DNA from 2 places in the Aureimonas mangrovi genome. Region 2 is predicted to be linked to the other one. Evidence: riboswitches for the same ligand, from Rfam matches in the RefSeq annotation. Region 2 holds a riboswitch; the other holds the start of a gene.
What was found. A riboswitch is a leader RNA that binds a small molecule or an ion and turns the genes downstream of it on or off. The one in region 2 is predicted to bind thiamine pyrophosphate.
Positions count from the first base shown of each region.

Region 1: it holds a riboswitch for thiamine pyrophosphate, as region 2 does, so the genes downstream of both, H1343_RS03515 (ABC transporter permease) here and H1343_RS16190 (TenA family protein) in region 2, are expected to answer to the same signal.

Region 1 covers NZ_CP059692.1:749,025-753,200, forward strand. Annotated here, with positions in the region: gene H1343_RS03505 (sensor histidine kinase) at 1-1,195, opposite strand, end outside; gene H1343_RS03510 (YqaA family protein) at 1,376-1,960, shown strand; TPP riboswitch at 2,001-2,105, shown strand; gene H1343_RS03515 (ABC transporter permease) at 2,183-2,917, shown strand; gene H1343_RS03520 (ABC transporter substrate-binding protein) at 2,935-3,900, shown strand; gene H1343_RS03525 (hydroxyethylthiazole kinase) at 3,897-4,176, shown strand, end outside.
Region 2 covers NZ_CP059692.1:3,349,496-3,353,671, reverse strand. Annotated here, with positions in the region: gene alc (allantoicase) at 1-477, shown strand, start outside; gene H1343_RS16200 (ureidoglycolate lyase) at 474-971, shown strand; gene H1343_RS16195 (DUF1176 domain-containing protein) at 944-1,972, opposite strand; TPP riboswitch at 2,065-2,159, shown strand; gene H1343_RS16190 (TenA family protein) at 2,196-2,903, shown strand; gene H1343_RS16185 (transglutaminase family protein) at 2,900-3,769, opposite strand; gene H1343_RS16180 (circularly permuted type 2 ATP-grasp protein) at 3,766-4,176, opposite strand, start outside.

The sequences.
Region 1 (4,176 bases), 880 kb from region 2:
TGAGATACTTTACCGCGTTCTCGACGAGGTTGGAGAAGATCTGCTCGATGGCCACGCGGTCGGAGACGATCTTCGGCAGGCTGCCCTCCACGGTGATCTCGGCCCCCACCTCGTTCAGCCGATGCTGGAGCGTGTCGGTGATGCCGGCCAGCATCGCGTCCATGTCGAGCGGCTCGGGCGTGATGACGCGCCGTCCCTCGCGCGAAAGCCGCAGGATGGCGTTGATCAGCCGGTCCATCTTCTGGGTGGAGGAGCGGATGAAGCCGATCGCCTCCGGCAGGTCCTCCTTCGCCGCGTAGCGTGCCTCGGGCGTCACGAGGTCCGGCGCTTCGGTCTCGGCCTTGTCGATCAGCGCCGACAGTTCGCCCGTCGCCGCCTCGAGTTCGGCGGTGAAGCCCATCACGTTGACAAGCGGCGAACGAAGGTCGTGGCTGACGATGTAGGCGAAGCGCTGGATTTCGTCGTTGGCGCGCTGAAGGTCGGCGGTGCGCACGGCGACGGCGCCCTCGAGCATCTCGTTGAGCCCCGCGAGCGTGGTGCGCGAGCGCTCGAGAGCGGCGAGGTTGCGGCGGATGACGTAGATCGTGCCGGCGGCCATGACCAGAAGCAGGATGCCCGCAACGCCGAGGATGATGTAGGCGAGCGCCAGCGTCCGCTCACGCTCGATCACACGCTCGGCCAGAAGCCCCTGCTCACGCTCGACCATCTCGGAGATCACGCTGCGGATTTCCATGATGATCGCGACGCTGTTGTCCCCGTTAAAGAGGGTGCGCGGATCGAGTTGTGGGTCGGCGCGCAGCCGCTCCAGCGTCGTGCGGGCATTTGCGTTGTGCGCCTCGTCGAGCGCGCGCAATCGATCCAGAGCTGCTCTTTGCGAGGGATTGTCGGCGGTCAGCGCACCCAGCGCCTCGAGGATGGTCGCCTTGCGCTGGATCAACCTGTCGATGATGCCGGCATAGCTCTCGTCACTCGACAGGAGAAAGCCGCGCCGCGCCGTCGCCACGCGCTCGGCGGCGGTCTCGAACTCGCCCAGCGCCTTCTCGACCTCGTAGGTGTGGGCAACCAGATTGCCGCGCTGCTGCGTCTCGAGAAGCGCGACCGCGCCGGCAATCCCCACAACGACGAGAGCGGCGAAGCCGAAGACGATAGCGCCGACGACGGATCGGCCGAACGGCTTTGCGGAAGGCTTGATCAAGGCTGCGATTGACCCGTTGAACGCGAAACCCTGCCATAGCGGCCGCGCGGTGTGCGCGCCAGCCCTCTCGTCACCTTCGCGCGAAGTGGAGCACGGGCGGGGCAGGTGACTTGACGGCACCCATGCTTTGCGGGTGAGTGGGCGCCGGGCGGAGCGCCAAGGGAGAGACGACGGAAGACGATGCTGCAGGGCCTCTACGACTGGACCTTGAAGATGTCCCAGCATCGAAATGCCGAGCGCTCGCTGGCGGCGATGTGCTTTGCGGAAAGCTCCTTCCTGCCGGCCATGCCGGAGGTGATGCTCCTGCCGATGATCCTGGCGGATCGCACGCGCGCCTGGCGCCTCGCATTCGTCTGCACGCTCTGGTCCGTGCTCGGTGGCATCCTCGGCTACTTCATCGGTGTCTTCCTGTTCGAGAGCGTCGGCGAGCCGCTGCTCGCCTTCTACCGGATGACCGGCAGCTTCGAACGCATCGCCGAGGACTACAACGATCTCGGCTGGCTCATGGTGCTGATCGGCGGCGGCATCACGCCGGTGCCCTACAAGGTCATCACCATCCTGTCGGGCGTCACGCGGCTCGACTTCGCGGTCTTCGTCGGCATGAGCGTCGTCGCGCGATCGATCCGCTTCTACATCCCTTGCGCGCTCCTGTATTATTTCGGCCCGCAGGCGAAGGTCTTCCTGGAGAAGCGCATGTCGCTCGTCTTCTGGAGCTCGCTGGCGCTGATCGTCGGCGGCACGCTCCTTGCCGGATACATTCTGTAGAGGCTCCCGTTGACATGGGCGCGCGCCGCGATCATCTTCCCGCCCATCCGAGGGGTGCGCCCTATACGCGCTGAGATGGCGACATCGCCGAACCCTTGAACCTGATCCGGGTCATGCCGGCGTAGGGACGGGACATTGGTCGAAGTCGCATCTTCAAGCCGGGGCGGCTTTGCGCGCCCCCCATCCGCGAGTTGCCGCAGGAGCGGGGCTGCTCGCGCCGGGCTGAACTTTCTCGCCGGCTTCGCCACGATCCTCGCCATCTGGCAGTTCAGTATCTGGCTGATCGCGCCGCCGCATTTCATCCTGCCAGCGCCTGCCGCAGTCATCGAGGTGTTCGCGCAGCGCTCCGACTTCCTCCTGCGGCACGGGCTCGTCACGCTCGCCGAGATCGGCCTCGGCCTCCTCTTCGGCTCGCTTGCGGGCATCCTCGTCGCGTTGTCGGTCGCCTCGATCCCCGGTGTGCGCCAACTCGTCTGGCCAGCGGTGCTGGTGATCCAGGCGCTGCCGGTCTTCGCAGTGGCGCCGATCCTCGTCCTGTGGTTCGGCTTCGGCATGGCCTCGAAGGTGGTGATGGCCGCGCTCATCATCTTCTTCCCGGTTGCCTCCGCTTTCGCGGACGGCCTGCGCCGCACCGAGAGCGATGTCCTGGAATCGGCCGCGCTGCTCGGCGCCGGTCGCTGGCAGACGCTCGCACTTATCCGCATTCCCCTGGCGCTGCCGGGCCTCGTCTCGGGCCTTCGCGTCGCTGCCCCTCTTGCCCCGCTCGGCGCCGTGATCGGCGAATGGGTGGGCGCCTCGGCCGGGCTCGGCTTCATCATGCTGCAGGCGAATGCCCGCATGCAGACCGACATCCTCTTCGCCGTTCTCGTCATTCTTGCCGCGCTGACGCTGGCGCTGCGCTTTGCCGTGGACGAACTCGCCGCGATCCTCGTGCCCTGGGCGCGCGAGGCCGAATGACCGCAAGGACCTCGATCATGTCGCTGAACCGCCTCCTCCTCGTCGCCGGCGCGCTCGCCGGCCTCGTCGCCGCGCCCGCGCGTGCGCAGGAGCCGGCCGCTCCCGAGCCGGCCTCGCTGACGGTGCTCCTGGAATGGTTCGTGAACCCCGACCACGCGCCGCTCGTGATCGCCGAGGAACTCGGCTATTTCGAAGAGGCTGGGCTCGACGTCTCGCTGATCGCGCCGTCCGACCCGTCTGCGCCGCCGCGCCTCCTGGCGGCGGGCCAGGCCGACATGGCGATCCATTACCAGACGACGCTCTATCTCGATCACGCTGCCGGGCTGCCGCTGAAGCGCTTCGGCACGCTGGTGGAGACGCCGCTCAACATGATCATGGTGCGCGCAGACGGGCCGGTCGAGACGCTGGCGGACCTGCGCGGCAAACGCATCGGCTATTCCGTCTCGGGCTTCGAGGAGGTGATGGTGAGCACCATGCTCGCCTCGCAGGGGCTGGAGCCCGACGACATCGAGTTCATCAACGTCAATTTCGCGCTCTCGACCTCGCTCCTGTCGGGACAGGTGGATGCGGTGGCCGGCGCCTACCGCAATTTCGAGATGACGCAGATCCGCCTCGCGGGAGGGGAGGGGCGCGGCTTCTTTCCTGAAGAGAACGGCGTGCCGCCCTATGACGAACTGATCTACGTGACGCGCGACGACCTCATCAACGATCCCCGCCTGCCGCGCTTCCTCGACGCGGTGGAGAAGGCGACGCTTTATCTGACCAACCATCCGCAGGAGGCGTGGGAAGCCTACGCTAGCGCCTATCCGGATCTCGACGACGAGCTGAACCGGCAGGCCTTCACCGACACGCTGCCGCGCCTCGCCAAGCGACCGGGCGCGCTGGACACGCGCCGCTACGAGCGCTTCGGCCAGTTCCTCGAGGACGCGGGGCTTCTCGACACGGCGCCGGCGGTCGGGGAGATCGCGGTGGAGCTGCGATGATCGATCTTCCGATCCGGGCCGGCGCGCTCCTGACGGCCTTGCGCGAGAGACGTCCGCGCGTCCACTGCCTGACGAACTCGGTTGTGCAGAAGTTCACGGCCGACGGGCTCTCCGCGCTCGGCGCGGTGCCCTCGATGACGCAGAGCCTCGACGAGGTGGCCGACTTCGCTGTGAGCGCCGATGCGCTTCTCGTCAATCTCGGCACGCTTGATCCCGCGCGCCGCGACGCGATCGACATCGCGCTCGACGCCTTCGAGGCGACGAGCCGGCCCTGGA
Region 2 (4,176 bases):
TCGCCGCAGGAAGAAGTGGACCTCGCCTCGCTCCTCAACGGCGGCACGGCGGTGGCATGGAACGACGCGCATTACGGCCATCCGGCCAACATGCTGGCGCCGGGCACCGCGCCCGTCATGGCCGACGGCTGGGAAACAGCGCGGCGCCGCGTGCCGGGCAACGACTGGTGCGTCCTGAAGCTTGGCACCGCGGGCACGGTGGAGCGCGTCCATATCGATACGCGCCATTTCAAGGGAAATTTCCCCGATCGCTTCACCCTGCGCGCCAAGCGCCTCGGCTCGGATCCCTCCGCTGACGTCATCGAGGAGGCCTCGGCCGACTGGCCGCTCCTCGTGACCGAAACGAAGCTTTCCGCCGACGACCAGATCGAGATCACCACCGTCGAGCCGCTTGGCCCTGTCACGCATGTCCGGCTGGACATCTTCCCCGATGGCGGCGTCTCGCGCCTGCGACTCTTCGGGCGGCGCGAGGCATGAGCGGCAGGCTCGTCGCGCAGGAACTGACGGCCGATGCCTTCCGCCCCTTCGGCGAGGTGATCGAGCCGGACAACGCCAGCGAAATACAGCTCATCAACGGCGGCTCCACCACGCGCTTCCATGACATCGCGCCGGTGGAGCTCGGCGGCGGCCGCGCGCTGATCTCGATCTTCAGGGGCAAGCCCTTCGAGTTGCCCCTGAAGGTGGAGATGCTGGAACGCCACCCGCTCGGCAGCCAGGCCTTCGTACCGCTTCAGGGGCGCCCGTTCCTCGTCGTCGTCGCGCCCGACGAGGACGGCCGTCCGGGCGCGCCCGTCGCTTTCCTCTGCGACGGCAGCAAGGGCGTGTCATACGCCGCCGGCACTTGGCACCACCCGCTGATCGCGCTGGAGGAAGCGTCGGACTTCCTCGTGGTCGATCGCGGCGGGGAGGGCGTCAACTACGAGGAAGCCTTCTTCGACGAGCCCTATTCGCTGGAGAGCTCGGCCCGGTAGAGCACCGGCCAGTCGTCGGGCGATACGCCTCGGCACTCGCCCATCACGGACTGCTCGACCAGAGCCGGGCCGTCGGCGGTGAACGCGAAGCGCGTGTAGGAGCCGCAGTCGCCGATGCCGCGCCCGCGTGCGAAAGCCTCGAACGTGCGGCCGTCCTCGGCCAGCATCGGGTTGACCAGCGTGGAGCGCTGGTCGCCATCGGGCGACATCCCCTGTCCCTGCGGGCCGAAATCGGCCGGCGTGACCTCGCCTTCGCGCACGATCGAGAAATCGTAGGAGATGTTGTAGGCGCCCGCGCTCGAGCACACGCCCCACAGGCGCGTGCCGTCCTCGGCCTCCAGAACGTAGTCGCCGGCGGTCTCGGGGCAGTATTCGTCGCTTTCGGGAAGGCCCTCGGGCCGTTCGCCGGGCTCTGAAACCTCGCTGAGGGTCATGGCATCGACGGTGACGGCCGGTGGCGTCGGCGGGATCGTGTCGGCGGGGCGGTCGCCCCTCGCGACGAGCGCCCCGCTCGTGCCGGCGCGCTCCTGCATGGCGTCCATGTAGCGCAATGCCGCCGAGATGCCGGCGAGCGAGACGGGCACGCTGGTCTCGCCGAGCGAGACATCGAGGGTCTGCGCGGGCAACAGTGCGTCGATGAAGGCGACGTGATCGACCGGACCGAGCGCGGCCGAGACGATGCTCCCCTCCCCGGGCTCCGCGTCGAGTTCCATCACGGGCAGGGCCTCGCCGCCCGTCAACGACAGCTCGATCGTACCGCCTTCGCCGGCATCGTCGAGGATCGCGACGGAAACGTCCGGGCCGGATTCGGCGCCCGCCTCGCGCGTGATCTTCAGATAGGCGGGCGCTGGCGCGGCCTCGGGCGCGAGGCCGATGGCGGTGCAGTCCCAGCGGTTGTCGCAACCGACCACCCAGTCCCCGAAATACTTGATCTTGCCGGCCTCCTGCGCGAGCGCGGGGGTCGCGAGGAGGGCGGGAGCGATGAGGAGGAGCGGGCGCATGGCGGTCCTTTCGTCTGTGATCGGGCGATCCTGCCGCCCTCTTTCGGCAGTCTCGTGACGGTGGCCATACACGGCCTGCCGCGATAGGTTGAACCCGTCGACGGGGGCGTCCGCAAGCGCGGGCTGAGAAGCACCCTTGGAACCTGAACCGGATCATGCCGGCGGAGGGAGTCGAGAGGCGCAAGCGCGCCTTTCATCGCCCGCGCCCGAAAGGACAGACGCGATGAGAGCCCATCAGCCAGCCGCCCCCGATTTCGGCTCCCCGCTCTTTGCGGCGCTGCGCGCGGCGGCGGGTGACGACTGGAGCGCCTATGCGCGGCATGGTTTCGTCGAGCGGCTGGGCAACGGCACGCTGCCGCGGGCGGCCTTCCTGCACTATCTGCGCCAGGATTACGTTTTCCTGATCCACTTCGCGCGGGCGTGGTCGCTCCTCGCCTTCAAGTCGACGCGTCTCGAGGAGATGCGCCTCTGCGCCGCGACGGTCCACGCGCTCGTCGACACCGAGACGCGCCTGCATGTCGAGATCTGCGCGCGGGAGGGCATCGACGAGGCGGCGCTGGGGGCGACGCGCGAGGCGCCGCAGAACCTTGCCTATACGCGCTACGTCATCGACCGGGGCATGGCGGGCGACGGGCTCGACCTCCTCGTCGCGCTTCTGCCTTGCGTGCTCGGCTACGGCGAGATCGGCGCGCGCCTTGCCGCCGAGCACGGCACGCAAGGGCCCTATGGCGAGTGGGTCGCGACCTATGCCGGCGAGGAGTACCGGGAGACGTGCGCCGTTGTCGCGGCGCTGGCCGAGCGTCTCGGCGCGCGGCTGCTCGGCCCGGACGCATCTTCCTCGCCGCGCTGGCCGGAGCTGTGCGAGACCTTCGCCACCGCCTGCCGGCTGGAGGCGGACTTCTGGGCGATGGGCCTCTCGGCTGGAAATTAATCGAGCGGCACGATGTCCACCGTGTGCCAGGCGCTCTGTGCGCCCGTCGTCGTCACCACGCCGTCCACCGGCGCGACGTCGGCATAGTCGCGGCCGATGGCGGCTATGACGTGGTCCCCGACCGCCATGCATCCGTTCGTGGGATCGAAGCCGACCCAGCCGACGCTTGTGCCAAGCCACACGTCGACCCAGGCGTGCATGGCGTCAGCGCCTTCCAGGCGGGCCATGCCGGGCGGCGGCTCGGTGCGCAGGAAGCCCGAGACATAAGCGGCCGGGACCCCGAGACCGCGCAGGGCCGCGATCATTACATGCGCGAAGTCCTGGCAGACGCCCCGCCGCTGCGAAAAGACGCTCGCCACACTGGTGGAGACGTCGGTCGAACCGGCAACATAGGCGAAGTCCTCGCGGATGCCGCGGGCCAGCGCCAGAGCCGCGTCGGCGCCGTCTAAGTGACCCTGCGTGGCGCCGCGCGCATAGGCGGTGATCGCGCGGTCCGGGGTGACGAGCCGGCTCGGGCCGAGATGGTGGACGGGGCTCGCCCCTTCCGCATCGCGCACAGTGCGCGCCTCCTGGGCGATCGCGGCAAGGCCCGGTGCCGGGGCGGGTGCCCGGCGCTCGACGCGCACCCGAGCGCGCATCTCGGCGGTGAAGGCGTCATGCGCACCGGTGAGACGCAGATGGTCTGTCGCGTTGCCAAAGAAATCCGCCTCGCGAACCGCCTCGAAAGGCTGCGGCGAAAACGTCAGCGACAGGGACTCGACCGTCTGGCCACGATCGCCGCGCGGGCGGACGCGCAGGAGATGCCGCGCGCTGTTCACCGGCTGACCGTAGCGATAGCCCACGCGCAGGCGGATGTCGTATCTCATCGGATCTTGTCCCGCCCGCCCGACAGGCGGAAATAGCGTGCCGAGACCTCGTCGGAGATCGCGGCGAAGTCGCCCACAATGCGCGTGAGAAACGCCGGGTCGACCTCGATCGCGGCGGCGGTGCGCAGGCGCACGGCGAGCCGCGCGGCCCGCTTGCCGCTTCCTGTCGTCTCCCCGGCAAGGCCCGTCAGCCCGCCCTCCACGCCGTTCGCCTGAAAGGCGAGAGAGCGCGGATTGTGGGGGTCGAGGATCGACAGATCGACGACCGCCTCGCGCGACAGGTCGACCGAGAAGCGGCGGCGGTAGGTCATGCGGCTGTCGGTGAATTCCAGAACCGCTTCCAGCGCCCCCTCCGCGTTCTCGCGCGAGAGGAGCCGCGCGCCGACATGGGCGGTGGTCAGACCGCG